Regions from separate parts of the Rhizobium sp. AN6A genome, predicted to be linked through region 3. Evidence: riboswitches for the same ligand, from Rfam matches in the RefSeq annotation. Region 3 holds a riboswitch; each other region holds the start of a gene.
The links. Region 3 has a riboswitch for thiamine pyrophosphate ahead of thiB (thiamine ABC transporter substrate binding subunit). Riboswitches for the same ligand answer to the same signal wherever they lie in the genome.
Positions count from the first base shown of each region.

Region 1: linked by a shared signal. The riboswitch ahead of thiC (phosphomethylpyrimidine synthase ThiC) and the one ahead of thiB (thiamine ABC transporter substrate binding subunit) in region 3 are both predicted to bind thiamine pyrophosphate.
Region 2: linked by a shared signal. The riboswitch ahead of CRO62_RS10895 (ABC transporter permease) and the one ahead of thiB (thiamine ABC transporter substrate binding subunit) in region 3 are both predicted to bind thiamine pyrophosphate.

Region 1 covers NZ_OCNC01000004.1:750,345-761,034, forward strand. Annotated here, with positions in the region: gene modC (molybdenum ABC transporter ATP-binding protein) at 1-602, shown strand, start outside; gene CRO62_RS16295 (winged helix-turn-helix domain-containing protein) at 571-969, opposite strand; gene CRO62_RS16300 (P1 family peptidase) at 973-1,977, opposite strand; partial or broken gene CRO62_RS16305 (thiazole synthase) at 2,039-2,811, opposite strand; gene thiS (sulfur carrier protein ThiS) at 2,816-3,013, opposite strand; gene thiO (glycine oxidase ThiO) at 2,982-3,986, opposite strand; gene thiC (phosphomethylpyrimidine synthase ThiC) at 3,988-5,811, opposite strand; TPP riboswitch at 5,906-6,017, opposite strand; gene CRO62_RS16325 (acyl carrier protein) at 6,198-6,449, shown strand; gene CRO62_RS16330 (acyl-CoA dehydrogenase family protein) at 6,449-7,630, shown strand; gene CRO62_RS16335 (amino acid--[acyl-carrier-protein] ligase) at 7,635-8,543, shown strand; gene CRO62_RS16340 (DUF1839 family protein) at 8,550-9,533, shown strand; gene CRO62_RS16345 (glycoside hydrolase family 2 protein) at 9,530-10,690, shown strand, end outside.
Region 2 covers NZ_OCNC01000003.1:1,518,885-1,529,574, reverse strand. Annotated here, with positions in the region: gene CRO62_RS10920 (ABC transporter substrate-binding protein) at 1-391, shown strand, start outside; gene CRO62_RS10915 (carbohydrate ABC transporter permease) at 566-1,477, shown strand; gene CRO62_RS10910 (carbohydrate ABC transporter permease) at 1,482-2,339, shown strand; gene CRO62_RS10905 (alpha-glucosidase) at 2,352-4,346, shown strand; gene CRO62_RS10900 (TadE/TadG family type IV pilus assembly protein) at 4,432-5,721, opposite strand; TPP riboswitch at 5,903-6,005, shown strand; gene CRO62_RS10895 (ABC transporter permease) at 6,134-6,919, shown strand; gene CRO62_RS10890 (ABC transporter substrate-binding protein) at 6,916-7,860, shown strand; gene CRO62_RS10885 (hydroxyethylthiazole kinase) at 7,863-8,603, shown strand; gene thiE (thiamine phosphate synthase) at 8,590-9,252, shown strand; gene thiD (bifunctional hydroxymethylpyrimidine kinase/phosphomethylpyrimidine kinase) at 9,249-10,046, shown strand; gene CRO62_RS10870 (Lrp/AsnC family transcriptional regulator) at 10,285-10,690, opposite strand, start outside.
Region 3 covers NZ_OCNC01000004.1:905,987-916,676, forward strand. Annotated here, with positions in the region: gene CRO62_RS17010 (rhizobiocin) at 1-878, shown strand, start outside; gene CRO62_RS17015 (MFS transporter) at 1,002-2,279, opposite strand; gene leuC (3-isopropylmalate dehydratase large subunit) at 2,707-4,116, shown strand; gene CRO62_RS17030 (M48 family metalloprotease) at 4,178-5,638, opposite strand; gene CRO62_RS17040 (ATP-binding cassette domain-containing protein) at 5,946-6,662, opposite strand; gene thiP (thiamine/thiamine pyrophosphate ABC transporter permease ThiP) at 6,659-8,284, opposite strand; gene thiB (thiamine ABC transporter substrate binding subunit) at 8,304-9,317, opposite strand; TPP riboswitch at 9,356-9,466, opposite strand; gene CRO62_RS17055 (VOC family protein) at 9,512-9,904, opposite strand; gene CRO62_RS17060 (ABC-F family ATP-binding cassette domain-containing protein) at 9,996-10,690, opposite strand, start outside.

The DNA of each region.
Region 1 (10,690 bases), 160 kb from region 3:
CTCTCGCCTCACTGGACGAGGAACGAAAAGCCGAGATCATCCCTTATCTGGAACGGCTGCGCGACGAGACGAAAATCCCGATCGTCTATGTCAGCCACTCCATCCAGGAAGTCGCCCGCCTTGCCGACCGCATAGTTGTTATGAAGGACGGCAAGGTGGAGGCACAGGGAAAAGCGACCGATGTGCTGTCGCGGTCGGATTTCAGCGCACATCTCGAGCGACGAGAAGCGGGCAGCATCCTTTCGGGACATATCGAAAGCTTCGATGAAAGGCACGGGCTTGCTGCCGTAAGGCTCTGCTCGTCGCTCCTGCAGGTTCCAGCAAAAAGAGGAATGCCCCGCACCCCGGCACGCGTGCTGATACCGGCGCGTGATGTCATGCTCGCCACGGCAAAACCCGAAGGCCTGAGCGCACTTAACATCCTCGAAGGCCATATTGCCGGCATCTCCGCCAGCGAAGATGGCATGGTAACCGTTCAGGTGGATTGCGGCGGCGATATTATCCAGTCGCGCATCACCGATCTGTCGCGCGAACGTCTCCAGCTGGAACCCGGGAAACCGGTACATGCGATCATAAAGTCGGCAGCTCTCGATCCATATTAATGATGGCGGCATCCGGATTGCGGTTGGCCTCAAGCCAGTCGATATCCTTGCGCAGGGCCTCATTCATCCGCTTTTCCATGCTGCGATACCGTTCAAGCAATTCGGCACCGAATGCGGTCAGCGCAGCCCCGCCACCCTGCTTGCCGCCCCGCTGGGATTCGATCACCGGCTGCCTGAACATATGGTTCAGCGCATCCACTAGCAGCCATGCACGGCGATAGGACATGTCCATCGCTCGCCCGGCGGCCGATATCGAGCCGGTCTCGACAATCAGCTCCATCAACTCGATCTTACCGTGGCCGAGACGATCTCCGGGCGGAAAATCGATGCGGAGAACGGGCTTCAGTGGCTGATGTATATTGCTCATCGGCTAGAAACCCCGGCCATGAAGATCGTGATAGGCTTTCTGCGCACCGTGCTGCGGCAGAGCCGTCGCCTCGTAAACACCGCGCGCCACTGCGCGCGCCATAACGATGGTAGCGAGATGGCAAAGCTCGGCAAAATGAGCGCCGCCCTCAAGCGGCTTCTCACCGGTCGCAGCCGCGAACATGGTGTCGCCATCGCTCGGCAGATGGGCGGGCAGCACGGCGCGCGCCAGCCCGTCATGCGCCATGATGGAAAGGCGATGCGCCTGCGCCTTTGTCAGGACGGCATCGGTGACCACGGCGCCGATGGTCGTCGCGGTGAGGTTGACCCCCTTGAGACGAAGCGCGGTGTGATCCGGTTCGAAACGATCAGGAAAACCGCAATCACCAAACTCGCCCTGCTCTTCAAAAGGCGCGGACCAGAAATGGCGGCTGGTGCCAACGGTTGCAGAGCCAAGCGCATTGACGGCGACGATCGCCGCCACCTTGTAACCGCCGGAACTGACAGCGCTTGCCGAACCAAGTCCGCCCTTGAAGGTGGCGGTGGTCGCCCCCGTTCCCGCGCCGACTGTTCCAAGCTGGAAGGGCTCCGCACGCGCCGCCGTGAAAGCCGCATATCCCATCTCGCGATAGGGCGAATGCAGCCCCCACTCCTTGTTGCCGCCATTCAGCAGATCCATGAGGATCGCCTGCGGCACAATGGGAACACGGGTGGAACCGACTTGAAGGCCACGCCCGATCTCCCGCAGACCGGCCTGAACACCACCCGCCGCATCCAGCCCGAAGGCCGAACCGCCTGAAAGTACGAAGGCATCCACGGTTTCCACCGTCATCGCCGGGTCGAGCAGGCCGGTATCACGACCACCGGGCGCCCCGCCAAGAACCGAACCGGAGGCGATTACGGGTTTTTCGAAAACGATTGCGGTGACGCCGGAACCGAGTGCAAGATCGGTGACATTGCCGACCAAAATCCCATTGATATCCGTCAGAAGATTATTGCGTGCCGCCATGCCGTTCCCCTTTTCTCCCGGTATCTCGCCGCCACGGGGCACTGTCAACGCAAAAGGTGAATCAGGAAAATACCGCCGTGCCAATCACCGGTGTCGAGGGAATGGCCATATCCCTTGGCTCCAGCGGCCCCGCCACATAAGCCTGATGCCCGGCCTCAATGGCGCGGGCGAAAGCTTCCGCCATGCCGACCGGGCACCCGCCCCCGCGACCGCCGTGTTGAGCAGAACGGCATCGTAACCAAGCTCCATCACCGTCACGGCATGTGACGGCCGCCCGATACCGGCATCGACGATCAGCGGCACATCCGGAAAACGCGCCCGCATGGATTTCAGCGCCATCAGATTAAGCGGCCCCATGGCGCTGCCGATCGGCGCGCACCAGGGCATCAGCACCTTGCAACCCGCATCCAGGAGCTTTTCCGCCACGACAAGATCATCAGTCGTATACGGAAAGACTTCGAAACCATCGTCGCACAGAATTTTCGCCGCTTCGACAAGCGCAAACACATCAGGCTGCAAGGTGTCGTGATGGCCGATGACCTCCAGCTTGATCCAGTTGGTGTGAAAAACCTCACGCGCCATCTTGGCCGTCAGCACCGCTTCCTTCACGGTATGGCAGCCAGCCGTATTGGGCAGAATGTAACGATCCAGCTGGCGGATCAGCTCAAAAAACTGGCCACCCTTCTTGCCGCCTGCCGTTTCCCGACGCAGCGAAATCGTCAGAATATCCGTGTTGCTGGCCCGCACTGCATCGGCAAGCACGGCGGGAGACGGATAACGCGCCGTGCCGAGCAGGAGGCGCGACGAGACCTCACGGCCATAAAGCGTCAGCATGGCCTCAACCTCCCTGCATCGGTGAGAGGATTTCGACCCGGTCGAACGCCTTCAGTTGATAATCGGCGCGCTCTTCCGAATGCACCAGATCGCCATTGACCGCCGTCGCCAGCCACTCGCCTTCATAGTCGAGGCTGGTGAGTAACCCGGCCAGCGTCTCGGTGGCGAGATCAAGCTCGTCGCCATTCACCAGAAGTTTCATGATCCTGTTCCTTTCCAGAGATATTTTGGCAGACGATTTCGGCCGCCCGCCGCGCCATCGCCGGCGACAGCAGGAAGCCATGCCGGTGGGCGCCGTTGATGAAGACGGTCCGGCCGTCCTGCGTAACTTTCGGCAGATTGCTGGGATAGGCGGGACGCACGCCCGTTCCGGTCTCGATGATTTCCGCTTCGCCGAAGGCCGGATGTACGGCGTAGGCAGCATTCAGAAACTCCATCATCGAGCGCGCTGAAATGGCTCCGGCATCCTCTCTCTCGATCATCGTCGAACCCACCATGAAGCGACCCGGCTCGCGCGGCACGATGTAAAGCGGAATGCGCGGATGTAAGAGCCGGACGGCGCGCGACAGGGAAACCTCTGACGTGGCGAGATAGAGCATTTCTCCCCGAACGCCGCGAAGGTTGGCAATCTCGCCCACCGCCGCAGCGCCGGTACAATCCACCACCCGATCGAACGGCTGCTCATCCACCGGAATACCCATATGAAACCGCACGCCCAAGCCGCAAAGTCGCGTAAGCAGCGATTTGAGCGCAAGGCGCGGATCGAGATGCCCCTCGCCCGTGAAATAAAGCCCGGAGCGGAACCGCCCGGCAAGGTCAGGCTCCAGAGCGGCGATTTCACCCTCATCCACCCACTGGTACCCTGCGGTTCTGGATGCGAAACGCGAAAGCTCGGCTTTGTCGCGGGCGGGCGCGACGACCAGCGTGCCGTGTCTGATGACAAGGCCGGGGGTCGCCTCGTCCCACCAGTCGAGCGCCGCCTGGCCGAGCGTCAGCACCGCCTCGTCCGCACTTTCACGTTCGCACCAGGGCGCCAGCATTCCGCCCGCATAAAAGGATGCGCCGCGCGAGGCTTCAGCATTGCGCTCCGAAACCTCAACGGTCACGCCGTTTCGCGCCAGTTCGAAGGCCGCCGTCAAACCGGCGACCCCCGTTCCCTTGACAAGGACACGCATGCTACTGGCCGTCTGCCGGGGTCGCGAGCGGCATGTAAAGCTCGCCACCTTCCTTGAAGCGCGCGGCCATGGCCTCCAGCCCCTCCTTCTGCGCCTCGGCGCGGATGTCGTGGGAAATCCGCATCGAGCAGAATTTCGGCCCGCACATGGAGCAGAAATGCGCGACCTTGTGCGCCTCCTTCGGCAGGGTCTCGTCATGGAAGGAGCGCGCCGTGTCCGGATCCAGCGACAGGTTGAACTGGTCTTCCCAGCGGAACTCGAACCTTGCGCGCGACAGCGCATCGTCCCGCACCTGTGCCGCCGGATGCCCCTTGGCGAGATCGGCCGCGTGAGCCGCGATCTTGTAGGTGATGACACCGACCTTCACGTCGTTACGATCAGGCAGACCGAGATGTTCCTTTGGCGTGACATAGCAAAGCATCGCTGTGCCAAACCAGCCAATCATCGCAGCACCGATGCCTGACGTGATATGGTCATAACCGGGGGCGATATCGGTCGTCAGCGGCCCCAGCGTATAAAAGGGCGCCTCACCGCAGGTCTTCAGCTGCTTGTCCATGTTCTCCTTGATCTTGTGCATCGGCACATGGCCGGGGCCTTCGATCATGACCTGGCAATCCTTCGCCCATGCGATCTGTGTCAGCTCACCGAGCGTCTCCAACTCCGCAAATTGCGCGGCGTCGTTGGCGTCGGCAATCGAACCAGGCCGCAACCCGTCACCCAGCGAGAAGGAAACATCATAGGCACGGCAGATGTCGCAGATCTCATCGAAATGCTCGTAGAGGAAGCTTTCCTTGTGGTGATGCAGACACCACTTCGCCATGATCGAACCGCCGCGTGAGACGATGCCGGTGACACGGTTGACGGTAAGCGGAATGTAATGCAGCCGAACACCGGCATGGATGGTGAAATAATCCACGCCTTGCTCCGCCTGTTCGATCAACGTGTCGCGGAACACTTCCCAGTTGAGGTCCTCGGCAATGCCGTTGACCTTCTCCAGCGCCTGATAAAGCGGCACGGTGCCGATCGGTACCGGCGAATTGCGGATGATCCATTCGCGGATGTTGTGGATGTTGCGCCCAGTCGAAAGATCCATGACGGTATCGGCACCCCAGCGGATCGCCCAGACCATCTTCTCCACCTCTTCGGCCATGGAGGAGGTGACGGCGGAATTGCCGATATTGGCGTTGATCTTGACCAGAAAATTACGGCCGATGATCATCGGCTCAAGCTCGGGGTGATTGATATTGGCCGGGATGATGGCGCGGCCCGATGCGACTTCCTGACGGACGAACTCCGGCGTCACATAATCGGGTATCTGCGCGCCAAAACTCTCGCCATCACGAGCCAGCTTCTCCTTCGCCGCTTCGCGCCCCAGATTTTCGCGGATGGCGATGAACTCCATTTCCGGCGTGATGATGCCTGCCCGCGCATAGGCAAGCTGCGTTACGGCTTTTCCTTCCGTGGCCTTAAGCGGCTGGTGGCGCACGGCAAACTCCGGCGTGAGACGCTCACCGGTGGCAAAGCCGTTATCCTCCGGCTTGACATGCCGCCCGTCGTAAGCCGCGACATCGCCGCGCGCTACGACCCAGTCGTGACGCAGGCGCGGTAGACCCTTTTCGATCAGAACGTTATGCAATGGATCGGTATAGGGGCCTGAGGAATCATAGACCGTGACCGGCGGTTCGCCCGCCGTCGGGTGGACGGCGATTTCGCGCATCGGCACGCGAATATGCGGATGCAAAATTCCGGTTTTGTGGATTTTCGTGGAGGCGGGATGCGGCCCGGTTGTGACGACAAGCGGGATATTCTTGGCAACGATATTCATCATGAGGCTCCAAAGTTTGACAGTGGAGACCCAGTTCGAGCCGGAATGATGGAAAATACCGAAGCGTCGGCAGCGCACGTTACACGCAATCCGACCTTCGGTCTTTGCACCGTCCCTACGCCAGTATGAACTGGATCAGGTTCAACGGGTCACTGCGCATAAAAGCAGAATCTCAGCCCCTTGACGGGACACCCCTGGTGAATGGACACAAGAGAAAACACCGCCCGACATTTGTCAAGGGTGCTGCTGATGGCTGGCAAAGGTGGACGAACAACAAAAGCGCCGTTAGTGGTAATTAACCTAACGGTTTAGGCGAATATTATCGTTTTCAAATTAACGATAAGCACAAACCATCCTGATGTTAAATTCATGGGAGATAAGTCGGAATGAATGCGACTATTCGTGAAATACTGGCAAAATTCGGCCAGCTTCCTACCCCCGTCGATACGATTGAAAACGAAGCAGATCTTTATGCGGCAGGCCTTTCTTCCTTTGCATCGGTGCAATTGATGCTGGGTATCGAGGAAGCTTTCGATATCGAATTCCCCGACAACCTCTTGAACCGCAAGTCCTTTGCCAGCATCAAGGCCATTGAAGACACCGTTAAGCTCATTCTGGATGGTAAAGAGGCAGCCTGATGAATGTGACCGTTGCGCCGCAGGATGAAACGCTGTCCGCGCGCGCAGGCCGCGTCGCAGCAATTGCCGCCAAACACGCGGACGAGGTGGACGTCACCGGTCGCTTCCCGGAGGAAGCCGTCAAGGCGCTGAGACAAGAGCGCTTTCTCGGCATTCAGGTCCCGTCCTCTCTTGGTGGCGAAGGCGCATCCATACAGCAAATCGCCGATATCTGCGCCCGGCTTGGCCAGGCCTGTTCGGCAACCGCGATGATTTTCGCCATGCACCACATCAAGGCATCGAGCCTTGTGGAACACGGCGAGACAAGCCCATGGCATGCGGGCTTCATGAGCCGCATCGCAAGCGAACAGCTTCTGCTTGCCTCGGCCACGACCGAAGGCGGAATCGGCGGTAATCTGCGCAATTCCATCTGCGCGATCGAGGTCGAAAGAGACATCTGCCGGCTGGAGAAGGACGCCACCGTCATTTCTTACGGCAGCAATGCGGATGCCATCCTCATCACCTCGCGCGCCCACAAGGATGCCGCCCCGGCCGATCAGGTGATGACCGTCTTCCTGAAAGATCAGTACACGCTCGAGAAGACCCATGTCTGGGACACACTCGGCATGCGTGGCACCTGTTCGGACGGTTTCCTGTTCCGCGGCGAGGCACCGGCGGTGCAGATATTCCCAAAACCCTTTGCGGAAATCGCCGCGCAATCCATGCTTGCAAGCTCGCATCTTCTGTGGAGCGCCGTGTGGTATGGCATCGCGTCGGATGCGGTGCTGCGCGCGCAATCCTTCGTCAGGACGGCAGCACGCAAGTCGCCCGGTGTCACACCGCCAGGCGCTATCCACATTGCCGAAATTTCCACCAAATTGCAGGTGGTCAAATCCAACGTCATTGCGGGCGTAAAGGCTTACGAGGACACCAAGAGCGACCCGGACAAGCTGATGTCCATGGCGTTCGCGGTTGCAATGAACAATGTGAAGATCTGTTCTTCGGAAACCATTCTGGAGATCATCGACCACGCGATGCTGGTCTGCGGCATCATGGGTTACAAGAACGGTACGCCCTACAGCCTTGGCCGACACCTTCGCGACGCGCATTCCGCGCGCCTGATGATTTCCAACGACCGTATTCTCGGCAATTCCGCCAATCTCCTGCTGGTTCACAAGCAGGACACCAGCCTCTTGGGATAAGACCATGGATATGCAAACATCGTTTCTCGATCGACTGTTCGAAGAAGGCCTGCTGATTGAAACGGGTGTCGATGGTCTTTATGGACGCAGCGGCCAGTTCGAGGATGTCATTGCCGCATTCGAACGCCTGATCGACCGCACCGGCGGCCCGGACAGTGCAGAGGCGATCCGCTTTCCGCCCGGCATCAACCGCGCCTATTTCGAAAAGAGCGGTTACATGAAAAGCTTCCCGCAGCTTGCCGGCACAGTGCATTCCTTCTGCGGTTGCGAACTTGACCATGTGAGCCTCCTCAAATCCATGGATGAGGGCGGCGACTGGACAAAGGACCAGAAAGCAACCGATATCGTGCTGACGCCGGCCGCTTGCTACCCTCTTTATCCGACCATCGCCAAGCGCGGCGCATTGCCTTCCGGCGGCGGTCTCTACGACATCCAGTCCTATTGTTTCCGCCATGAGCCCTCCAAGGACCCGGCACGTCAGCAGCTGTTCCGCATGCGGGAATATGTGCGCATGGGCACGGAGAGTGATGTGACCGAATTCCGCCAGACATGGATGGATCGCGGCGTGGCGATGATGGAAGCCGTGGGCCTTGAAGTGACCATCGACGTGGCCAACGATCCCTTCTTCGGCCGCGCCGGCAAAATGCTCGCCAACAACCAGCGCGACCAGAACCTGAAATTCGAACTGTTGATTCCCGTCACATCCGCCACCAACCCGACGGCCTGCATGAGCTTCAATTACCATCAGGACGCCTTTGGCCAGAAATGGGGATTGAACCTCGACAACGGTGATGTGGCTCACACCGCCTGCGTCGGTTTCGGCCTTGAGCGCATTGCGCTGGCACTTTTTGCGCATCACGGACTGGATGTAAAAACATGGCCCGAAAAGGCCTTGAAAACACTCTGGGGCTAACCATTCATGCGGCAGATTTTCCCCGGTCTCAATCCCAAAAACTATGTGCAGCACCCGCTTCATTCTTCGGAAAGAATGTGGCCGGAGACCAATTGCTACATCGATTTGTGGATCGAGGTGCTGGCCTCGAAAGGGTTGCCGCCTGAGGCCATGTTCGGCTTCACACTGACGCAGGATTTCGAAGGCGACCACTTCACCTTCTTCAAAGTGCCGCTGGAAGATCTGGAAGCACTTTATGGCGTTCGCGCCACCGAACTTGCGATCTTCGACCGGGTGGAAAACCATATCGAAGCGCAGCTGGAGCGCGGCCGCATCTGCCTGATCGAGATGGACAGCTTCTATATGCCCGATACCCACGGGGTGGGCTACCGGAAGGAACATGGCAAGACCACCATCGCCATCAACCGGCTGGACCTCGCAAACCGGGAACTCGATTATTTTCATAATGCAGGCTTTTTCCACCTGTCGGGCGAAGATTTCGACGGCCTGTTCCAGCATCACCTGTCAGAGAGCGAGCCGACGTTCCTGCCTTATACGGAATTTGCGAAATTCGCAGACAGCAACCCTTCGCCGGCGCATATCCGCAAAACGGCCGAACGGCTGCTGAAGTTTCATTTTTCGAGGCGACCATCCGACAATCCGGTCAGGGCTTTTGCAGCCGTGTTTCCGGCTCAGGTCGAGAAGGTGGCAGACCGGCCGTTCGGCTTTTTCCACAAATATGCCTTCAATACGCTGCGCCAGCTCGGCGCCAATTTCGAACTGGCGGCGAGCCACCTCGAATGGCTGGACAAGAGCGAATTTGCTGAAGCAAGAGACCACGCGCTACGCATATCCGAGGTCGCCAAGACCGTGCAGTTCCAGCTCGCTCGCGCCGTCACGCGCCGCAAATTCGACGCGCTCGCCTCGGTGCTCGATCCGGCTGCGGATGCATGGGATGGTGTGATGGAAGCCCTTGCGGCAAAATTGTCGAACACCAGCGAGGCCGCGTGAGGACTTATCTTCCGCGCGAAAGCGAAAAATTACTAAGCGAAGGCTGGACGCTGACAATGACGCCGGCCAATGCCTGCGAAACGCCCTCGGATATTCCCGCAACCCTTGAAAGCCTTCACGTATCCGTTCCCGGAACAGTGGCGCAAGCTCTGGAACTGGCCGGAAAATTTGACCGTCTCAATCCGACACCATTGAACGACAGGGATGCCTGGTACCGTCTGACGATGATTTCCGATGTGCGGGAGCGGGCGATCCTGCGCTTCGACGGCCTGTCCACGATTGCAGAAATCTTCCTCAACGGCGAACTGATCGCCGCCAGCCAGAGCATGTTCGAAAGGCTGGAAGTACCGGTTGAACTGACGGGCGCGGACGAACTGTCCATCTGCTTCCGGGCACTTTCGCCAAGGCTCGAAAAAACCGGTCCCCGCGCCCGCTGGCGGCCGCAGATGATGAACACCCAAGGTCTGCGGCTGATTCGCACCACGGCGCTCGGATATATGCCAGGCTGGTGCCCGGAAATCCATGCCGCCGGCCCATGGCGACCCATCAGCCTTATAAGACAGGCAGGCGTGCTCTGCACAGTCCGGTCCTCGCTCGACGAAACCGGGACGGGAACGGTCAACATCGCCCTGGAGGCGAACCACGACATTCCATCCGCACGGCTCACCTGCGCGGGCTACGGCGTCGATCTTTTCGGGGGTGAAAACGGCAGGCTCCTAGGCCAACTCCACATACCCGATGTCGAGACGTGGTGGCCGCATACCCACGGCAGACCGGCGCTCCATGAAGTCGTTCTGGAACTGGATGGTAAGCAACACAGGCTCGGGCGCACGGGCTTCAGGCGCGTAGAGGCGGGTTACGGCGAAAACGGCAACGGTTTCGGCATCCAGATAAACGGGCACCCCGTTTTCTGCCGGGGCGCAGTCTGGACGACCGCCGACATCGTGCGGCTGCCGGGAACAAGACCGGACTATGAGCCTTGGCTTCGAAAAGCTGCCGAAGCCGGCATGAACATGATCCGCGTCGGCGGCACGATGGCCTATGAAACGCCGGAGTTCTTCGCGCTGTGCGATGAACTCGGCATCATGGTTTGGCAGGACGCCATGCTTGCCAATTTTGATTATCCGGCAAAGGATGAGGCGCTCAGCCAGCACATC
Region 2 (10,690 bases), on a different contig from region 3:
CCGTCTGCCGGCTGTCAAGGGCGGGGAGCAGACGACGTGCCTCGGCGGCTGGGAATTCGGCGTTTCCGCCTATTCCAAGCAGCAGGACGAAGCCAAGAAACTGGTGGAATATCTGTCCAGCCAGGATGTTTCGAAGTTCATGGCCATCAACGCCGCGCTGCTGCCCACCTATGCCTCGCTCTACAAGGATGCTGATGTGACCAAGTCCATCCCTTGGTTTGCGGATGCGCTTCCGGTTGTTGAAACGGCAAAGGCCCGTCCGGTCACACCGCGTTACAACGAGGTCAGCGAAACGATCCGCACCACCGTCAATGGCGTGCTTGCGGGCGTGATGTCGCCGGAAGACGGCGCAAAGCAGATGGAAAGCCGTCTGCGTCGCGTGTTGCGCTAAGCCTTGTGGCCGGGGGCGGCATGCAAGACATGCCGTTGCCGGCCTGTTTGGCCGAACCAGTTAAAATCGCCTGAACGGCGCGATAAACGGGCCGGAACTTAACCGGTCTGATCGGGAGACGATGACGTGAATTCAGTTGCGGGAGTGGCAGACGTGACGATGCCGGAGAGAACAATGGTCAGGGTGGACGAGAAACCGCAGCCGCGCTGGACGCGGTGGCTCGATCTCGGTGACCGGTCGCTTGCCGTGCTTTTGCTGGCGCCTGCAGCCATTCTTCTTTCGCTCATCATCGTCTATCCGGTGGCGCGTCTCGTCTACACCTCGTTTTTCAGCCTTTCGCTGACATCAGGCCTGCCGGCGGAATTCATCGGCCTTGAAAACTACACGGCGATGCTCGATGACCCGATTTTCTGGGAAACGACCTGGAATACGGTGCTGATAACGCTGATAACTGTGCCGGGAGCGCTGTTCATGGGCCTGGGCCTTGCGCTCCTCGCCAACCTGCCGTTTTCCATGCAATGGCCGATGCGCCTGTCGCTGCTCATCCCCTGGGCGCTGCCGCTGTCGTTCGCCGGCCTCATCTTCGCGTGGTTTTTCCACTACGAATACGGCGTGGTCAACGATGTGCTGAACCGGCTGGGCTTTGAAGGCATCATCTGGTTCAACTCCCCGAACTGGGCCTTTGCGGCCATCTGCCTGACCATCATCTGGAAGACCTCCTCCTTCATGGCACTGATGATCCTTGCAGGGCTGCAAACCATTCCGCGCTCGCTTTATGAAGCCGCAGATGTGGATGGCGCCGGCAAGCTCAGGCAGTTCTTCGAGATCACGCTGCCTCTCCTCAAGCCCTCGATCGTCGTTGCTCTCATCTTCCGCACGATTACGGCGCTGCAGACCTTTGATATTCCATACATGATGACCGGCGGCGGACCCGGCACATCAACCACGACGCTCGCCATGTACATTCACCAGAACACCGTTTCCTTCCTTGATCTCGGTTACGGTTCGGCACTGGCGGTCATGATGTTTGCGCTCTCCATGTGCGTCACCGCCGTTTATCTCCGCATTATCAGGACGAAGGACTGATCCCATGAGCACCGTTGCAACCTCCTCCGGTCTGTCCTCCTTCTTCTCCGGCAAGCCGCTGCGCTTCATCGCGGCCTCCATATTGCTGGTCAACGGCCTGTTTCCGGCAATATGGATCCTGTTCACCTCGCTGAAAACCGAAGCGGAACTGACGGTGAAACCGATCACATGGTTTCCGCATGCGCCGACGCTTGCCAATTACATGCAGGCCTTTTCCGACCAGCCGTTGCACCTCTTCCTGTTCAACAGCTTCATGGTTGCGCTGCTTTCCACGGCACTCACAATTCTGATTTCGGTGCTGGCAGCCTATGCGCTGGCGCGGCTCGATCTCAAATACCGGGCGCTGATCCTCTCGCTCATCATCGCCGTTTCCACATTCCCGCTGGTAACGCTGCTGGTGCCTCTGTTCGAAATCATGCGTGCGCTCAACCTGCTCAATAGCTGGACTGCTCTTATCCTGCCTTACACCGTGCTCTCCCTGCCGGTCTGCACGCTGATGCTGGTGTCCTTCTTCGAAAGCATCCCGCGCGATCTGGAAAACGCCGCCATGATTGATGGCTGCACCCGCATCGGCGCGCTGTTCAAGGTTGTCGTGCCACTCTGCGCGCCGGGCGTCTTCACCGCCGGTATTCTCGCTTTCGTGAACGCCTGGGACGAATTCCTGCTGGCGCTTTCCTTCAATTCCAATCCAGCACTGCGCACGCTGCCGGTCGGCATCCAGCTTTACCAGGGTGAGTTCGCTTTCCCCTGGCCCGTCATCTCGGCGGCGCTAGTGGTCGGCATCGTCCCGGTCGCGATCCTGATCGTCATCTTTCAGGAACGCGTCGTCTCCGGTCTCACCGCCGGCGGTCTCAAGGGTTAAACAGGTACAGTCATGCAATTCGAAAAGACCAGAGACGGCTTCACGCTTGCGATTGGCGGCCGCACCATTCTTTCTCATTCGCCTGAGAACCCGGCTTTCTTCGCCGGTTTCGGCAAGGAGCGGATGGATATGTATCGCGGCAATTTCGATATCGAGGACTATGTCATCGAACGAACTGCGCTCCGCCACGCCGAAGTCAGTGGCGACAGCGCTACGCTGTCTTCCGCACCCGGGCAGGCCGCGCGCCTTCATCTGGCGCTGGATGGAAATGCCATCAGGGTCACGGCGCTGGATGAAACCATCAATCGGCTGTGGCTGCGGATCGTCGCAGATGAGGACGAACATGTCTGGGGCGGTGGCGAACAGATGTCCTATTTCGACATGCGCGGCCGCCGCTTTCCGCTCTGGACCTCCGAACCCGGTGTCGGCCGCGACAAGACCGCTGAAATCACCTTCAAGGCTGACGTCAGCGGCAAGGCGGGTGGCGATTATTACAACACCAATTACCCGCAGCCGACCTATCTGTCGTCGCGCAAATATGCGCTGCATGTGGAAACCAGCGCCTATTCGGTCTTCGATTTCCGCAACGAAGATTTCCACGAAGTCGAGATCTGGGCAATCCCCGAGAGGATCGAGTTTTTCACCGGCGATCGTTTCACTGATATCGTTTCCGCCCTCTCGCTGCGGTTCGGACGCCAGCCGGAACTGCCGGAGTGGGTCTATAGCGGCGCGATCATCGGGTTAAAGGATGGCGCCAACTCCTTTGCCCGGCTGGAAAAAATCCGCGCTGCCGGAACCAAGGTCTCCGGCCTGTGGTGCGAGGACTGGGTGGGGCTTCGCCAGACATCCTTTGGCGCCCGGCTCTTCTGGGACTGGCAGGCCAATGAGGCGCGTTATCCGCATCTGCGTCAGAAGATCGCCGAGCTTGCCGATCAGGGCATTCGTTTTCTGGGATACGTGAACCCCTATCTCTGCGTCGACGGCCCGCTTTTTCCGGAGGCGGAGGCGGCCGGTTATTTCGCCACCGGTGCGGACGGCAAGACGGCGCTCGTGGATTTCGGCGAGTTCGATTGTGGCGTGGTCGATTTCACCAATCCGGCCGCAGCCGAGTGGTTTGCCGAAGAGATCATCGGCAAGAACATGCTGGATTTCGGCCTTTCCGGCTGGATGGCCGATTTCGGCGAATATCTACCGATCGACATCACGCTGTCGAACGGCATCGACGCCAAACTGATGCACAATGCCTGGCCGACGCTCTGGGCAGAGGTCAACGCCAAGGCCGTTGAAAGCCGCGGCAAAACCGGCGAAGCGCTGTTCTTCATGCGGGCGGGCTTTACCGGTGTGCAAGCCCATTGCCCGCTGCTGTGGGGCGGTGATCAGTCCGTCGATTTCTCCCGCCATGACGGTCTCGTCACTGTCATATGTGGCGCATTGTCTTCCGGTCTTCTTGGCAACGCCTATCACCACTCCGATATTGGCGGTTATACCAGCCTGTTCGGCAATGTCAGAACCCCGGAACTCATTATGCGCTGGACGGAGATGGCAGCCTTTACCCCTGTCATGCGCACCCATGAGGGAAATCGCCCGCGCGACAATCTCCAGATCGATCAGGACGAGACGGTTCTTGGCCATTTTGCCCGCATGACGGCGATCTACGTTGCACTCGCCCCCTATCTGAAATCGCTTTCCACTGAAGCGGCCAAAACCGGCCTGCCGGTACAGCGCCCGCTTTTCCTGCATCACGAGAACGACCGGCAGACCTATGCCATTCAGGACAGCTATCTCTACGGAGCCGACATACTGGTCGCACCCGTGTGGAAGGCGGGGGAGACGCAGCGCACGCTTTACCTTCCGGGCGATGGTGAATGGGTGCATCTTTGGAGCGGCGCGCGGTATTTTGGCGGGCACGAGATCACCGTGGAGGCTCCGATAGGCCAGCCGGCTGTGTTCTACCGCGCTGAAACGCCCTTTACTGCGTTATTTGAACAGCTTCGGAATATCGCTTGAAGCATCACCTTCCGGCCATTTCCAAAAAACGCCGCAAATATTGCGGCGTTCAACCGATGCTCTAAAAGGCCTCGCTAAACGACAATCAGCCCGTCAGGCGCGGTGATGTAATGGCTTTCTTGAACAGCACCGTCATCGCGTCGCTGATGCCCTGGGACGGGCTGACTTCGAAATACAGGCCCGGGGAAGCGCAGCTCTGCATGCGTGAGCCGATTTCCGCCTGAAAGGGCTTGATCCAGCTATTATACCAGTCATTCGTCGGCAGCGGCAGATAGGTGGTATAAAGCACCGCGATACGAAAACCCTTTTCCTTCAATTTCGTACAGTCTTTGATGTCGATCGGCTCCTGACAGCGGCCTCCTGTCAGTTTTTTCGTACAGGAGGACGGCTTGTAACTGTCGCCCACCCCGTCTGAAACAAAGAAAATAACCTTATCCGGGTTTGCCGAGCTTGCGCCCGTGCCCGAACTGCCGACCTTATCTCCAATCTGGACCAGTGCCCGGTCGAAATCGGTTTGCTGGTCGTTGTTGTATCCCTGATAGGGGATCGACATCAGGTTGATTTCACCAGCTTTTTTCTTTGCTGCGTCCAGATCCGAGGTTAGCGAAACGACCTCAAGCAGCTTGGTATCTTCCGCCCGTTCCCCGAAGGTATAGACGGCCATGCGATATTGATTGCTGCTTTTGCGCGTGGACTTTGCCGTGTCCATCAGGCTGGCGGTTGCCTTGGCAACCACGTCGATACGCGTCGTAACCCCGAGTTTCTTGGCCTTGAAGTAATAGCTGTTCGGATCTGCCACGCCGTCCTTCACGATGTGACAGGCAAAAGCGCATTTATCGCCAGTATTCGCAACCAGGGTGGCAACATCCGTGGGTGTGGCGCCCACTCCCATGGAGGGCGTATTATCAAGCAGAAGATAGAAATCGCTGAAGGTTTCCGTTTCGTATTTGGCCGTGGCCGTGCCGCCAACCGAAACGAAATCTTTCCCCAGAAGCCCTGAGAGCGTCGTGCTGACCGACGCCTTGAAGCTGACGGACGACTCGACCACATTGCCGTGCTTGATCACCGAAACATCGACAGAGGTAATGGTGTAGTCCGCGTCGCCGCGCTGATTGCCATCGAAGAATGCCCGGGCTTCGTCATTGCCGACGGGAATGACACCGTCCCCCGACATCTTCTTTGCCGCCTGAACACTTGCGGACATATCGGCGACTGCCGCCAGAGCCGCAGAATCCGCCGCCTGCTGCAGATCGGCTTTGACCGACATGCCGCGCGTAATATCGAGCGCCACACCGGCAGCCCCGCACAGAGGCACCATGAGCAGCGCGGTCAGAATGCCAAAATTTCCAGATTTCTCTTGCCAGAAGTTTTTCAAGTTCGCCCCCAACCATTCTGGGAGCTGAAGCTAATACAGCGGAATTGAAAAGCGGTTTCAATAAATAACTAATTTTTGATAAACTTAATATAATCAATAACTAATGTGTTCGCGGCAAATTCGCCAATATTCTCGTTAACTTTCAACGTTGACATTACTTCAAAACCCTCCTAGCAAATCAGTCTCTTCCGAGGGGAGCACCTGACGGTGCTGAGATGGCGATGAGCCGGACCCTTGAACCTGATCCGGGTCATGCCGGCGTAGGAACGGAAACTGTAGCGCATTTGCGGTACTGCCCTTTCTCTTCTCCGCTTTGCCCGGATCTCCGTGATCGCCACAGCTGGAGACCGAACGATGATGATGAAACATCCTTCCCTTCGTATACGGTACGGCTGCGTCTGAGGCCCGGCCGATGCGTGCCTCCCATGCGCTTAAGGGCGTCGTTCTCATTCTGATTGTCTGGCAGCTGGGCATCTGGCTGTTTGCACCGCCCCGCTATATCCTGCCCTCGCCCGCCGATGTTGCCGCAGCACTCCTGCGCCAGCCTGCCTTCCTGTTCGGACAGGCCATGGTGACATCAGGTGAAATGGCCGCCGGGCTTGCGGCTGGCATTGCCGCCGGCATTCTCGTTGCCTTTGCGATTGCCGCCGTCCCGCGTTTTGGCCGCCTCGTCTGGCCCATGGTTCTCGTGTTGCAGGCATTTCCGGTCTTCGTGCTGGCCCCCATTCTCGTACTCTGGTTCGGTTTCGGCATGGCTTCGAAAGTGGTCATGACGGCGATCATCATCTTTTTCCCCGTCGCTTCAGCCTTCACCGATGGCCTCAATCGCACGGATCGGACGATCCTCGATGCCGCCTCGCTGACGGAGGCGAGCCACTGGCAGATCCTAATCCGGTTGCGTGTGCCGCTGGCGCTTCCCTCACTCATTTCCGGGCTGAGGGTCGCAGCTCCGCTCGCCCCGCTCGGCGCGGTCATTGGCGAATGGGTGGGCGCCTCCGCCGGGCTCGGTTTTGTCATGATCCAGTCCAATGCCCGCATGCAGACCGACACAATGTTCGCCGCCATGACCATTCTCGCCGTCATGGCGGTGCTGCTGCGGCTTGTCGTCGACCGGGCAACGGCCAACCTCGCCCCCTGGGCCAAAGAAACAGACCACGTCATTCCTTTCAAACATTTGCGGAGACTTTCGGCATCATGAAACGAACTCTTCTTTCCCTCATCGTTGCGGCAGCAAGCGTGCTTTCGCCCGTGCAATCGCAGGCGGCAGACAAGCTTACCGTATTGCTGGAATGGTTCGTGAACCCGGACCATGCACCGATGGTGATTGCCAAGGAACGCGGCCTTTTCGCCGATGCAGGGCTGGAGGTCGAGTTGATCCCGCCCGCAGACCCATCCGCCGTACCGCGTCTCGTCTCGGCAAAGCAGGCCGATATCGGTGTACACTACCAGCCGAACCTCTATCTCGACCACGATGCAGGGCTGCCGCTTGTCCGTTTCGGCACGCTGGTGGAAACCCCGCTGAACACCGTCACCGTTCTGGCCGATGGTCCGATCAAGAGCCTGAAGGACCTGAAGGGCAAGAAGGTCGGCTTCTCGGTTTCCGGTTTCGAGGATGCTATGCTGAAGCGCATGCTGGAGAAGGAGGGACTGACGAAAGACGATGTGGAACTGGTCAACGTCAATTTCTCACTCTCGCCGTCCCTGATCGCCGGCAAGGTCGATGCCACGCTTGGCGGCTTCCGTAATTTCGAACTGACGCAGATGAAGCTTGAGGGCCACGACGGCCGCTCGTTCTTCCCCGAGGAACATGGCGTGCCCGCCTATGACGAACTGATCTTCGTCACCCATCGTGATCTCGTGAAAGACAGCCGCCTGCCGCGTTTTCTCTCGGCCGTTGAGCAGGCCGCGATTTTCATCACCAACCACCCGCAAGAATCCTGGCAGCTTTTCATCAAGGCCTATCCGAACCTTGACGACGCGCTGAACAAACAGGCGTTTTTCGATACGCTGCCGCGTTTTGCCAAACGTCCAGGCGCACTCGATCGCACCCGATACACGCGCTTCGGCACCTTCATGCAGGACATGCAACTGATCAAGCAGGCGCCGGCGGCGGAAGACATTGCCGTGGAGCTGCAATAACCATGGCAAACAGTTTTCCGACTGCGGCGAAGGCCGCGGAGATCCTCGAAAGGGTAAGGCAGACGCGCCCGCGCGTGCATTGCCTGATGAACACCGTGGTGCAGAAATTCACCGCGGACGGCATTACCGTTGTCGGCGGCATCCCCTCGATGACAACCTCACTCGAAGAAATCGGTGCTTTCGTCACGAAAGCCGATGCGGTGGCGATCAATCTCGGCACGCTCGACGCCGACCGGCGCAAAGTCATTCGATTTGCCGTCGAGATTGCCCGCGCGGCTAGCAAGCCGTGGATTCTGGACCCCGTGCATTGCGACTATTCGCCATCGCGACTGGCGTTCGCGCGTGACCTGATCTCGCTTGGACCCACCATCGTGCGCGGCAACAGCGCTGAGATGAGCCTGATCGGTGCTGTTCCGAACGCCATCAGGATAGAGACCGGACCTGTCGATAACCTGCGCGATGCCACACGCAGCGTCAGAATCGTCAACGGTCACCCGTGGATGGCGAAGGTGACAGGCACGGGTTGCCTATCGGGTGGCGTCATCGCCGCCTTCATGGCGGTGGAAAAAGACGCACTGACGGCCGCCGCCGCCGCCCTCGCCATCACGGGTGTCGCAGCCGAACTGGCAGCGAAAAACGCCAAAGGTCCCGGCACATTCGAGCCGGCATTTCTGGATGTGCTTTCAGAAATTTCCGGCGAAGACATAATAAACCATGCGAGGATTGAGCATGAACAAGGTTGATTACCGTCTCAACGCGCTGGTCGATGCGAGCCTCGGCGATGTTGCGCCGTTGGGCGAGCTTGCTCTGGCGGCCGCACTCAACGGCGCGACCATCCTGCAATATCGCGACAAACACGCCTCCACGCGAGAGATGATCGAAAACGCCCTCGCCATTCGCGAAGCCATTGCCGGCACCGGCGTGCCGCTGGTCATCAACGACCGGGTGGATGTGGCGCTCGCCTCTGGCGCGGACGGGGTGCATCTCGGCGCCGATGATATGGATGCCAAAACCGCCAGACGCATCCTTGGAGATAAGGCGATCATCGGCCTCACCGTCAAGAACCGCGCCGATGCCGAGCGGGCGGCCTCCATGCCAGCCGATTACGCCTGCATTGGTGGCGTGTTCGAAACGGTTTCCAAGGTCAATCCAGACAAGCCTGTCGGCCTCGACGGCTTTACGACGCTCCGCACTCTGCTCCGCGAATTGCGGCCGGGCATGCCGGTAGGCGCCATCGCCGGTATCGATCTTGCCCGCGTGCCGAACGTCATCGCCGCCGGTGCGGATGGTGTCGCCGTCATTTCTGCAATCTTCCGCGCAGGCGATATTGCCAGCGCAACCAGGGACTTCCGCGCGGCAGTCGATGCAGCGCTGAAAGCGAGACAGCCATGACAGCAATCGCATTGACCATTGCCGGCTCAGACAGCGGCGGCGGCGCGGGCATTCAGGCCGACATCAAGACTTTCTCGGCGCTTGGCGCTTATGCCGCCAGCGTCATCACCGCCATTACCGCACAGAACACCAAAGGTGTGACAGCAGTGGAGGATATTTCCGTCGCCACCATCGTCGCGCAGATGGATGCGGTTTTTTCCGATCTTGCCGTCAATGCGGTGAAGATCGGCATGGTATCGCGGATCGAAACCATCGCGGCCATCGCCGCAAGGCTTCGGCAGCAGCCCCAGCCGGTGGTGCTCGACCCCGTGATGGTTGCGACCTCCGGCGACCGTCTGTTGCATACGGATGCGATCGAGACATTGCGGCGCGACCTGCTGCCGCTCGCCACCATCGTCACGCCGAACCTGCCTGAAGCAGCGCTTCTCACCGGCTTGCCTATTGCAGCCACGGAGACGGACATCACCCGCCAGGCAGACATGATCCTGACGGCGGGTGCAAAAGCAGTGCTCATCAAAGGCGGCCATGGCGACGGGCCCGAAAGCACGGACTATCTTTTCGCAAACGGCACCATGCAGGCGCTTTCCGCACCGCGGGTGGACACAAAAAACGACCACGGCACCGGCTGCACGCTGGCGGCGGCGATCACCGCGCATCTGGCCATGGGGCATGACCTGGCGGAGGCAGTGGGGCTTGCGAAGGAGTATCTGAATGGGGCGCTTGGCGCTGGTCGGGGGCTTGCCATTGGGCAGGGTCGCGGGCCGGTGCATCATTTTTATCGCTGGTGGGGGTGAGGTCGATGCGCTGAGCAAGGGGCTTACCCCCTCTGTCCTGCTGGACACCTCCCCCACAAGGAGGGAGATTGGCTGGGGCTTCTGCCTCAGTCCCACTCAATCCTCTCAATGAAAGACACTCGCTGACAGGATGGTGAGTAAGCCGCTTGTCGATCTCCCCTTGTGGGGGAGATGCCCGGCAGGACAGAAGGGGGTGGCCGTACATTCCGCCGTGAGCTAGAGTTCGCTACAGGCTACATCACCGCGCCTTCGGCGTCGCCAGCACATTCCTGATCGCAAAACTCGAATGAATCCGCGAAACACCCGGCAGCTTCGACAGAATCTCCTTATGGATGCGCTCGAAATCGCCCGCACTTTCCGCCTCACATCGCAGGAAATAATCCGACCCGCCCGTCATCAGGTAACATTCGCGGATTTCTGGATAACGCCGCACCGCGTTCTCAAACCTGTTGAGAAAATCCTCCGTCTGGCGGTCGAGCGTGATCTGCACGATCACAGAGATCACCTCGCCGCCGGCAAGGCCGCTGGTGAGCGCCGTATAGCCTCGGATGATACCCTCCCGTTCCAGAATATCGACCCGGCGAAGACAGGCGGAGGCCGAAAGGCCGACTTCCGCGGCAAGTTTCGCATTGCTGATGCGGGCA
Region 3 (10,690 bases):
TCCTCACGGAATCGACAGCACAGGTCAAAAACGGCTCTACGCTCGATTCAGGCGCTGTCAGCGTTGGCGCTGTGGCGGTTGCCGGTACCGGTGCTGGTGGCACTGTCGATGTCGGCTACGACCCCAACGCAAACGGCTTCACATTTGACGTATCCTCGGCATGGAATTCGGTGAAGAACGCTCTCGCCCAGTCTGACACCTCTGAAAACCTTAAGTTCAAGGATTTCGTACAGGTAGACGTTCACCTCGGCGGCACCGGTTCGTCCACCGTTGAAGTTCTCAATGCCAAGCGCGGTAACATCTCGACCGGCGCTGGCAATGACACGGTGAACGTTTCTGTCGTTTCAAATGAAAAGACCTGGGTAAACAATTTCAACATCGATACCGGCGCAGGTAACGACACGATCAAAGTCAAGGCCGGCACCGCATTTAACGACGCCTCTTCAGCCGGGACGGGCGGTCTTGCCGCCAATACTGGTGCTGTGAACGGCGGCGCTGGAATCACGGACGGCAGCTACACCTCCGTCAAGATCGACGCCGGTGCGGGTAACGACTTTATCGACCTGAGCGAGGTAAAGCTTGCTTCGTCGCTGGTCACCGGTGGCAAGGGCATCGACCACATCATCGCAAGCGGTGGCGCCGATACCTTCGTCTTCAATCTGGGTGACATGGCGAAGAGCTTTGCCACAGATACCATTGAAGGCTTCAACGCCTCCATGGACAAGCTCAAGCTGGTCGGTACAGTGATCGATAACTGGGCGGTTTCGACCTATGATAACGATACCGTCCTCAGCTACAACGTTACTGGCGAGCACAAGGGTGAGAAGATCATTCTCTCCGGCGTTCACCTGACCGGCAGCGATTGGTTCACGGCGTAATTTCTCTCGAAGAGAATTTCATCGGTTACCGTTTAAATGGATCATGGCCCGGACATATCCGGGCCATGATTTTTTACATATGCGGCGGTTCGGAAATTATGCCGGCTGCCGCAATCTTGCAGATCAGGCGGCCTCGGCCTGATTGCCCATTTTTCGCGCCGCGATGATGACAAGCACACCTGCCAGCGCAAGGCAGAAGGCAAGGAAGAACATCGGCGCAATCGTGCTGCCGGTCTGGTCCTTGATCCAAGGCACCACGTTCTGCGCCACGAAACCACCGAGATTGCCGACGGAATTGATGGCGGCGATGCCGGCAGCGGCACCGGCTCCCTTGAGGAAGCGGCCGGGCAGGCTCCAGAACACCGGCTGGCCGGCAAAAATGCCCGCAGCGGCGATGCAGAGGAAGGCGAACTGCAGGACCGGATTGCTGAGCAGCGCCGACATCAGCAGGCAAAACGCGCCGACGAAGGCAGGGCCGACGATATAAGGCGTTTTGTTTTTTGCCTTGTCAGCCGCCAGGGGCACGACGAAGAGAGCGACGGCCACGATCACCCAGGGTATGATGTTGATGAAGCCGTTGGCGGTGTTGGAAACGCCGAAGCTCTTTACGATCGTCGGCAGCCAGTAGCTGAGACCATAGGCCGCCAGCGGAAAGCCGACATAGCAAAGCGCCATGAACAGCACGCGCGGATTGATCAGCGCCTTAAAGCCGTCCTCCGCATGCTCTTCCATGCCCTTGTTTTCTTCGGCCAGGCGGTTCTTCAACCAATCCTTCTCGGCCTGCGTCAAGAACTTCGCCTTTTCCGGCGTATCGTCCAGATAGAAGAAGGTGACGATACCAGCGATCACGGCGGGAATACCCGTCGCCAGGAACACCCATTCCCAGCCGGCATAACCGAGGAAACCATCGAGATCGAGCAGCATGCCGCCAAGCGGTGCGCCGATGGCATTGGCAAGCGCACTGAAGATCATGAAGAGGCCGATCATGCGGCCGCGATAATCGCGCGGGAACCACAGCGTCATCAGGAACAGCACGCCCGGGAAGAAACCGGCCTCGCAAAGCCCGAGCAGGAAGCGCAGGATGTAGAACATCGTCGCATTCTGCGTGTAGGCAAGCGCGATGGTGACGGCACCCCAGGACACCAGAATGCGGGCGAACCATTTGCTGGCGCCGAAACGGTTGAGGAAAAGGTTGCTCGGAACCTCAAAGAGGAAATAGCCGATGAAGAACAGCGAAGCGCCAAGTCCATAGGCATATTCGCTGAGGCTCAGCGCATCGACCATCTGCAGCTTGGCATAGCTGACATTCTGCCGGTCGATATAGGCGATGAGATAGAGAAGGCCAAGAAACGGCATCAGCCGCCAGGTGATCTTCGAGATTAGGGATTTTTCCGATACCATGTGCTTTTCCCTCCCTTCGATTGCTCGTCGAAATGCAAATGATAAGGGGACCCATCTATATGTGCGCCGCAAGATACGCAAGTTGCATTGCATCATAACCAATGCCGAAAGGGCTGCGAAACGGGGATTTTAAAGCACTGAGTGCATGATGCGGCGCACATCAAAGCCGCCGGGCACCGTTTTACGGTCTGCGTGCATTCATATTGCCGCCAAACCGGCAATCTGCTATGAAGACCGCCATGGGATCTAAATTCGGATGTCTCGCGCAGAATGTTTATGTGCTGCAGGACCACAAGCGTCTGCCGGCACGGTTTTTTGCGCGCATTTCCGGGGCGCTCAATAGCCGACTTAGGCTCGCCTGACAGCACCCGCTGTCCACCGCCTTACTGAACCCTGATTTTACCTTTCCATGACAAGGCATAGAGCCATGAGCGTACCCCGCACCTTATACGACAAGATCTGGGACGACCACGTCGTCAATCGTGACCCGGACGGAACCTGTCTTCTCTATATCGACCGTCACCTGGTCCATGAGGTGACGAGCCCGCAGGCCTTTGAAGGCCTGCGCATCGCCGGCCGTCCGGTCCATTCGCCCACCCGCACGCTTGCCGTCGTCGATCATAACGTGCCAACCACAGCCGACCGGCTGGAAGGCATCAAGAACGAGGAAAGCCGTATCCAGGTGGAAGCGCTTGCGCAGAACGCCAAGGATTTCGGTGTCGAATATTATTCCGAGCGCGACAAGCGCCAGGGCATCGTCCACATCGTTGGCCCGGAACAGGGCTTTACCCTGCCGGGCATGACGATTGTTTGCGGCGACAGCCACACCTCCACCCATGGTGCTTTCGGCGCGCTGGCGCACGGCATCGGTACGTCGGAAGTGGAGCATGTGCTGGCGACCCAGACGCTGATCCAGAAAAAGGCCAAGAACATGCTGGTGCGTGTCGATGGCAAGGTTCCGGAAGGTGTCACCGCCAAGGACATCATCCTCGCCATTATCGGTGAGATCGGCACAGCGGGCGGCACCGGCCATGTGATCGAATTTGCCGGTGAGGCAATCCGCTCGCTCTCCATGGAAGGCCGCATGACGGTTTGCAACATGACCATCGAGGGCGGCGCCCGCGCCGGTCTGATCGCGCCTGATGAGACCACCTTCGACTACATCAAAGACAAGCCGCGCGCGCCAAAGGGCGAGACGTTGGAACAGGCCATCGCATACTGGAAAACGCTGAAATCCGATGAAGGCGCCCATTACGACAAGATCGTGGTGCTGGACGCCGCCAACCTGCCGCCGATCGTCTCCTGGGGCTCATCGCCTGAGGACGTGACGTCCGTCGAGGGCATCGTTCCCAATCCGGATGATATCGAGGAAGAAAACAAGCGTACTTCCAAATGGCGTGCGCTGGATTATATGGGCTTGAAACCCGGGACGCGCATCACCGATATCGCCATCGACCGCGTTTTCATCGGCTCCTGCACCAATGGCCGTATCGAGGATTTGCGCGCAGCGGCAAAGATCGTCGACGGCCGCAAGGTCGCGCCCACCGTCTCGGCCATGATCGTGCCCGGCTCCGGTCTCGTGAAGGAACAGGCGGAAAAGGAAGGTCTGGACAAGATTTTCCTCGAAGCCGGTTTCGAATGGCGCGAACCGGGCTGCTCCATGTGCCTTGCCATGAATGATGACCGCCTGAAGCCTGGCGAACGTTGCGCCTCCACCTCGAACCGCAACTTTGAGGGCCGCCAGGGCTACAAGAGCCGCACCCACCTCGTCTCCCCCGCCATGGCAGCGGCGGCGGCCATCGCCGGTCATTTCGTCGATGTGCGCGAGTGGCGGTAATTATCGATAACGTCTGAAACGAAAAACCCCGGATCACAATCCGGGGTTTTTTGTTAGCATCTCATTCCGCAATGATCTTCACCCGCTGGCCGGGCTGAAGCGTGGCGGTGGCGCTCATCGCATTCATCATGCGGAACATGTCGAGCTTACGGTCGGTCCCCATCATCCGTGCGGCAATCGTTGCCACGGTTTCACCGGGCTTGACCGTCACCACGCGCACGCGCAGAGGTTTTAACGATGCGATCTCCTGCGGCGTCATCTTGCGGAAACTCGTGCGCAACACGTTGGCGATGGAATCGAGCTGCGTGTTACCCTTCGGCACGGCCGTCAGGAAGCGGAATATCTGCTGACCAACACGGATGACGGTAACGTCAAAGTCCCATTTGTCCGCCGTCGCCCGGGCTGTCGCGGCCTCCAGACCGTTGATCTGCGTTTCCTTCACGGTTTCCGGCATCAGGCCGGCAACCCAGCCGCTGGTAAGGTAATTGGCAAGAGTGGTCTGTTTCGGATCGGCCACGCCGTCGAAACGGATCGCCACATCGCCCGGCCCCGTCGCAAGAACGGCCTCCACCTTGTTGTCGATCACGAAACCTTCCGGCACGTCGAAACGGATACCGAGCGTTCCGTGCAGGAAGGTCTGGCCCCGGACATAACCCTCCTGCGGGCTGTCGCCGTAAAGCAGGCCATCTATTCCATCCAGAAACCAGTCGCGACCACGATCCCCGACCTGACCGTCCTGGCCGAAGGCGCGGGCATGCCGGCGTGCAAGCTCGATGCGCTGCGGTGTGTTGGGGTGGCTGGAAAGAAAGTCGAGGCTTTGGTCGTTTTCGGGATCAGCCGAGGAGAAACGCGCATAGGCCGCCATCGAATCCAGAAACCGCGGCGATGCGAAGGGGTCGTAGCCGGCCTCACCCAACATGCGCACGCCAATCACGTCCGCCTGCAATTCCTGCTGACGCGAAAAAGCCGCAAGCCGCAGCTTGCCGCGAGCAAGCGCCTGCTTGCCAGCGAGATCGCTCGACAGAACCTCGGCGACCACGCGGCTTGCAATCACCTCCGCCTCTTCCCGACGCTGGCGCTCGATGCCGTGGTTTGCGGTAACGTGGCCCATCTCATGCGAAAGCACGGCGGCCACTTCCGAGGCATCGTTGGCGAGAGCCAGAAGCCCGCGCGTCACGTAAAGATACCCACCCGGCAGCGCAAAGGCGTTGATAGCAGGCGAGTTGAGGATGGTGATGCGATAGGATTGCTGCGGATTTTCCGAAACGGCCGTCAGCGCGCCGGCGATGCGGGCGACAAGCCGCTCCGTCTTGGCATCACGATATTCGCCACCATAACTCGCCACGATACGCGGATGTTCGCGCGCGCCCATCTGCGCGCGGGGATCATTCTTCTGCACCTCTTCCACCGTCTGCGGATTGTCCGAAGGCCGCAAGGTGGACTGGTAGGCCGGGCTGAAGAGAGACTGACACGATGACAGAAATACGGCAGATGCGGTCAGCACGGAACACACGGCAGCCATCCTGCCCGAACGGCGAAGGCCTGAACGGGAGAAAAGCCTCCACTGCGCAGTCATGCTATTTCTCATTCTCTATGCCTGCCCCTAACGTTCCTGATCATCCGTTAATTGCAGACCAGAATAACAGATTCGCCCCAACGAGCCATGAATGTCGAAACGGTAAAAACGATCCATCAAGTCCGGAATATTCCTGAAGAACGCAATAATTCTCGTCTTTTCTCGGGCAACGACTTGAAACTGGCAAGTGCAAATTAACGCCATTGAAGTTATCTAAAGCGATTGCCAGCGGCACGCGTCGAAAATAAGGCGATCAGCCGTTCAGAAAACTGTCGACCGCCTTCACATTTTGTGTGGCGAAGAAATCTGTGGTCGAGCCCGCATAGACAACGCGGCCACGATCAAGAAAAACCACCCGCTGCGCCAGCTTTTTTATGTCGTCTGGATGGTGCGTGACAATAATCACCGTATTTTTTGTTTCGGCATGCAAGTCGAGAAGCAGGGAGGTCATGCCCGCCCGCAGCCCCGGATCTAGCGCCGCGAAAGGCTCGTCCAGCAGCATGACCGGTTTTTTCCGAACCAGCGCACGCGCCAGCGCCGCCCTTTGCCTTTCTCCGCCGGAAAGCGTGCCCGGCAAACGTTTGTCAAAACCCGCAAGACCAACGCGTGTGAGCGCCATGTCGATCCTCTGCCTGTCTTCCGCCCGCAGCTTCAGCCCGGGGCTGATGCCGAGCGCGACATTGGTGAAGATATCGAGATGGGCGAAAAGATTATTATCCTGGAAGATCGAGGAGACCGGTCGCTCGGAAGGATCGAGCGCCTTCATGTCCCGCCCGCCGATCAGGACGCGCCCGGAATCGGACAATTCAAAACCGGCGATGAGATTGAGGAGCGTCGACTTGCCAGAACCGGATGCACCGACGACGGCAGTCATCTGGCCTTGCGGGAATATACAATCGAGATCGAAATCCTGCGTTCCGAGCTGCAGCCTGACTTTGTCCAGCCCCACGGCAAATTCATCGCCCGTCATATACTCGCCCTTGCTGATTGGGATTGCCGTGAAACGCCGCCCGCGGCAAGCAGCAGGCAGACGATGCCAAGGATGAACGCGTATCCGGCGGCATCATTGGTGCGGTAGCTGCCCATATTGCTATAGACCAGCCATGGCAACGTGATGAAATTTTCCGACCCGAACAGGGCAACCGCCCCAAGATCACCAAGCGACAGCGCCATGGCGAAGGAAAACGCCATAACCAAAGGCCGCCAGAGTACCGGCAGATCAGCGAATCGCAGCCGTGTCAGGCCTTGAAGCCCGAGACTGGCGGAGAGCCGGCCGGTGCGCAGAAAATGGCTGGTAAAGGCTGGCTCCAGCACCCGCATGGCAAGCGGCAACGCCATTAGCATGTTGATGAGCGCCACGAGAACGGGAGCGTAAAAACTGACATCTCCAAAGGGCCGCAGCAACAGGAACCACCCGCTTCCCAGCACGACGGGCGGCACCAGCAGCACCAGCGATGACCCTGCCCCAAGCGTGGCGGACAAAAGGCGCAAGGGCTGAGCCGCGTGCCGTCTGGAACCCACGGCCTGTCGCGCACCGATGATCGCAAAGCAGCAGAGCACGACGAGAGTTGCGGAGAGCGCAGCGATTGCAAGGCTGGTCGCCGCCGCATGCAGGAAGATCGGCGCTGACAAAAGACGCGGCAGATCGGCCCCCAAGCCCGAGACGCTTATGGCAACAAGCGGCAGGCCGACCAGCAGAACCGCAAAAATGATTGCCGCTCCGTCCCACAGGCGCGCGCCAACACGCTTGCCGTCGAAACGACGAACAGGGCGGCCAAGCGAAGCAATTTCCGCCTCGGGCGATGGCAAAAAGGCAAGAAGGCCGAGCAGAACTGCCGTGATTGCAATCTGCAAAACCGAAAGCGCGATTGCCCGCTGCGGATCGAAATCAAACCGCAGCGCCTGATAGATTGCGACCTCAAGTGTCGTCGCCGCCGGTCCACCGCCCAGCAGAAGCACCAGCGTGAAGCTGGTGGCGCACAGCATGAAGACAAGCCCGGCAATACCGGGAACAAGCCGCGAGACGGCCGGCCACTCGATGAAGCGGAAAACCGAAACCGGCCCCATGCCAAGACTTGCCGCCATCCGCCAATATTCGCCCGGAATACGCTCCAGCCCGGCCAGCATCAGCCGCACCGCAAGCGGCAGATTGAAAAACACATGCGCGATGAGAATGCCGGAAAGGCCGTAAATACTGAAGGGCTGCTCCGCACCGGCAAAAACAAGGGCAGTATTCAAAACACCCTGCCTGCCCCAGATCGTGATGATACCGAACGCGCCGACGATGACCGGCAGCCCCATCGGCACCGCCATCAACCTGACAATCCATATGCGCCCCGGAAAATCTTGTCTGCGGGAGAGCGCAAGCGCCACCGGCAGGCCGAGAACAATGGAAAGAACGGTGGACAACGTTGCCTGATAGAGCGTGAAGCGCAGGATGCGCAGCGTGTAGGCATCCACGATTCCGGCGGCGGATGTGCCGGCATCGAAAGACAGGAGTGCTGAGACAGCAAGCGCCATGAACAGGAAAACGGCGGCAAACGCCGCCGTTCCGCCAATGATCGACCATCTGTAGTCGCGACGCAGCATCATGCGCGGGCGTGCCTCTTGCTCAGTTCATGCTCATGGCCGCAAGCCATTCGTCGATCCAGGCCTTGCGGTTCTTCGCCACTTCTTCCGGGTCCATCAGGAAGGTCTTCTGCGGCACGACGAGTTTGGAAAATGCCTCGGGCAGGGGCGTGGACGTTGCCGCGACCGGCATCATCCAGTTGTTTTCCGGAATGGCATCCTGAAATCCTGATGTGAGCGTGAAAGCGAGGAACTGCTTCGCCAGTTCCTTATGCGGCGCGTTTTTGAGAAGACCGGAAACCTCGATCTGGATGTAGTGCCCCTCGGAAAAAGCCGCAGCCTGATAGCGATCCGTCTTTTCCGAGACCATGTGATAGGCAGGCGACGTGGTGTAGGAGAGCACCATTGGCACCTCACCCTTGGTGAAAAGGCCATAGGATTCCGACCAGCCCGGCGTGACGGTGAGAATGCGCTTCCGGAGCTTCGCCCAGGCTTCCGGTGCCTTGTCGCCGTAAACGGACTTCACCCAGAGCAGCAGGCCAAGCCCCGGCGTGGAGGTGCGCGGGTCCTGAATGGCGATTTTCTGTGAAGGATCGCCGTCCACCAGATCCTTCAGGCTCGTCGGCGGATTTTTTATCGTCTGCGTGTCATAGACAACGGCGAAATGACCGTAGTCGTAAGGGACGAAAACGTCGTCCTTGTAACCGCCCGGCACCTTGGCCGCCGATACATCGATACCGCTGGCGTCGAAGAGGCCGGTCTGTTTCGCTTCCGCGACCAGATTGGTGTCGAGACCGACAACGACATCCGCCTTCGACCCCGCCCCTTCAAGCTTCAGGCGGTTGAGCAGCGCCACTCCATCCGCCACACCGACGAAATTGACCGTGCAATTGCACATTTTCTCGAAGGCCTCCTTCACCTTGGGGCCGGGACCCCATTCGGAAACGAAGCTTTCATAGGTGTAGACGGTCAGTTCCTGTCTGTCCTGAGCAGTGGCAAGACCGGGCAGAAACAACGAAACGGCAACGAGGGAATTCAGGAAAAGACGACGGCGCACGGGTATCTCCTCAAAAAACGAAAAGGGAAATAGCCGCTTGCCTTAAGCCGTCTAATCCCTCCGCCGGTATGAACCGGATCAGGTTCTTCGGGTTGGCAAGCCTCTCAGCCTTTTGCACGCAAGCACAAAAGACACCCCGTTAGATCAAGATGATGATGTAGTCCCGCTGTCTCTGATTGGCAAGATGGCTGCCGTCAGGCCTGCTGCACCATGTGCACCAGTTCCCAGACATGGCCGTCGGGATCCTGAAAACTACCGGCATACATGAAACCGTGATCCTGAACCGGTTTCCAGCTGCTGCCACCCGAGGCGAGCGCCGTTTCGATCATCCGGTCGATTTCCTCACGGCTTCCCGCTGTGAGACAGGTCAGGACCTCGGTGCTGCGTGTGGCGTCGGCGATATCGCCATTGATGAAATCGCGAAAACGCTCCTCCTGAAGAAGCATCACGAAGATGTTCTCCTCAACGATCATGCAGAGCGTGCGGTCATCCGAATATTCCGGATTGAAGGTGAAACCGAGAGCCGTGAAGAAGCTTCTCGATGTCTCGATATTCTTGACCGGCAGATTGACGAAGATCATGCGCATTTTCTGAACTCCTCCGAACCCGCACAGGAAACGGCAATTCCGCCTCCCTGTCAAAGGTGGATGAGACCTCAGTCAAGAAATCGCGACCCAGTCACCCTTCAATTTCCTCGCGCAGCATCTCCAGTTCCAGCCATTCCTCTTCCATGGCTTCGAGCTTTTCGCGCAGCTTTGTCATTTCCTGCGCCAGCGTATTGAAGGTAGCCGGGTCCTTGGTGAACAGATTGGGGTCGGCCATGCGCTGCTCACGCTTGGCGATTTCGCCCTGCGCCTTCTCCATTTCCTTTGGAAGGTTTTCGAGCGCAAATTTTTGCTTGAAGGAAAGCTTGCCCTTGGCCTTTGAGGGGTCCTGCGACGCGGAGGCGGAAGGGGCGGTCTTTGCCTTTTCCTGCTTCTCCGCCTTGCGCTTTTCTTCTGCAGCGCCCTTGCGTTGCGCCATCATGTCCGAATAGCCGCCGGCATATTCGATCCAGCGTCCGTCCGGCTGGTCCGGATTGGCGGGCGCGATTGTGGAGGTGACGGTACGGTCGAGGAAATCGCGGTCGTGGCTGACGAGAATGACCGTGCCGGAAAAACCAGCAACGATTTCCTGCAACAGATCGAGCGTTTCGATATCGAGATCGTTGGTCGGCTCGTCAAGGATCAGCAGGTTGGTAGGCCGCGCCAGAATGCGCGCAAGAATAAGACGGGCGCGCTCACCTCCGGAGAGGTTGCGGATGGGCGTGCGGGCCTGTTCCGGCTGGAACAGGAAGTCCTTCATGTAACCCGTCACATGTTTCAACTCGCCAT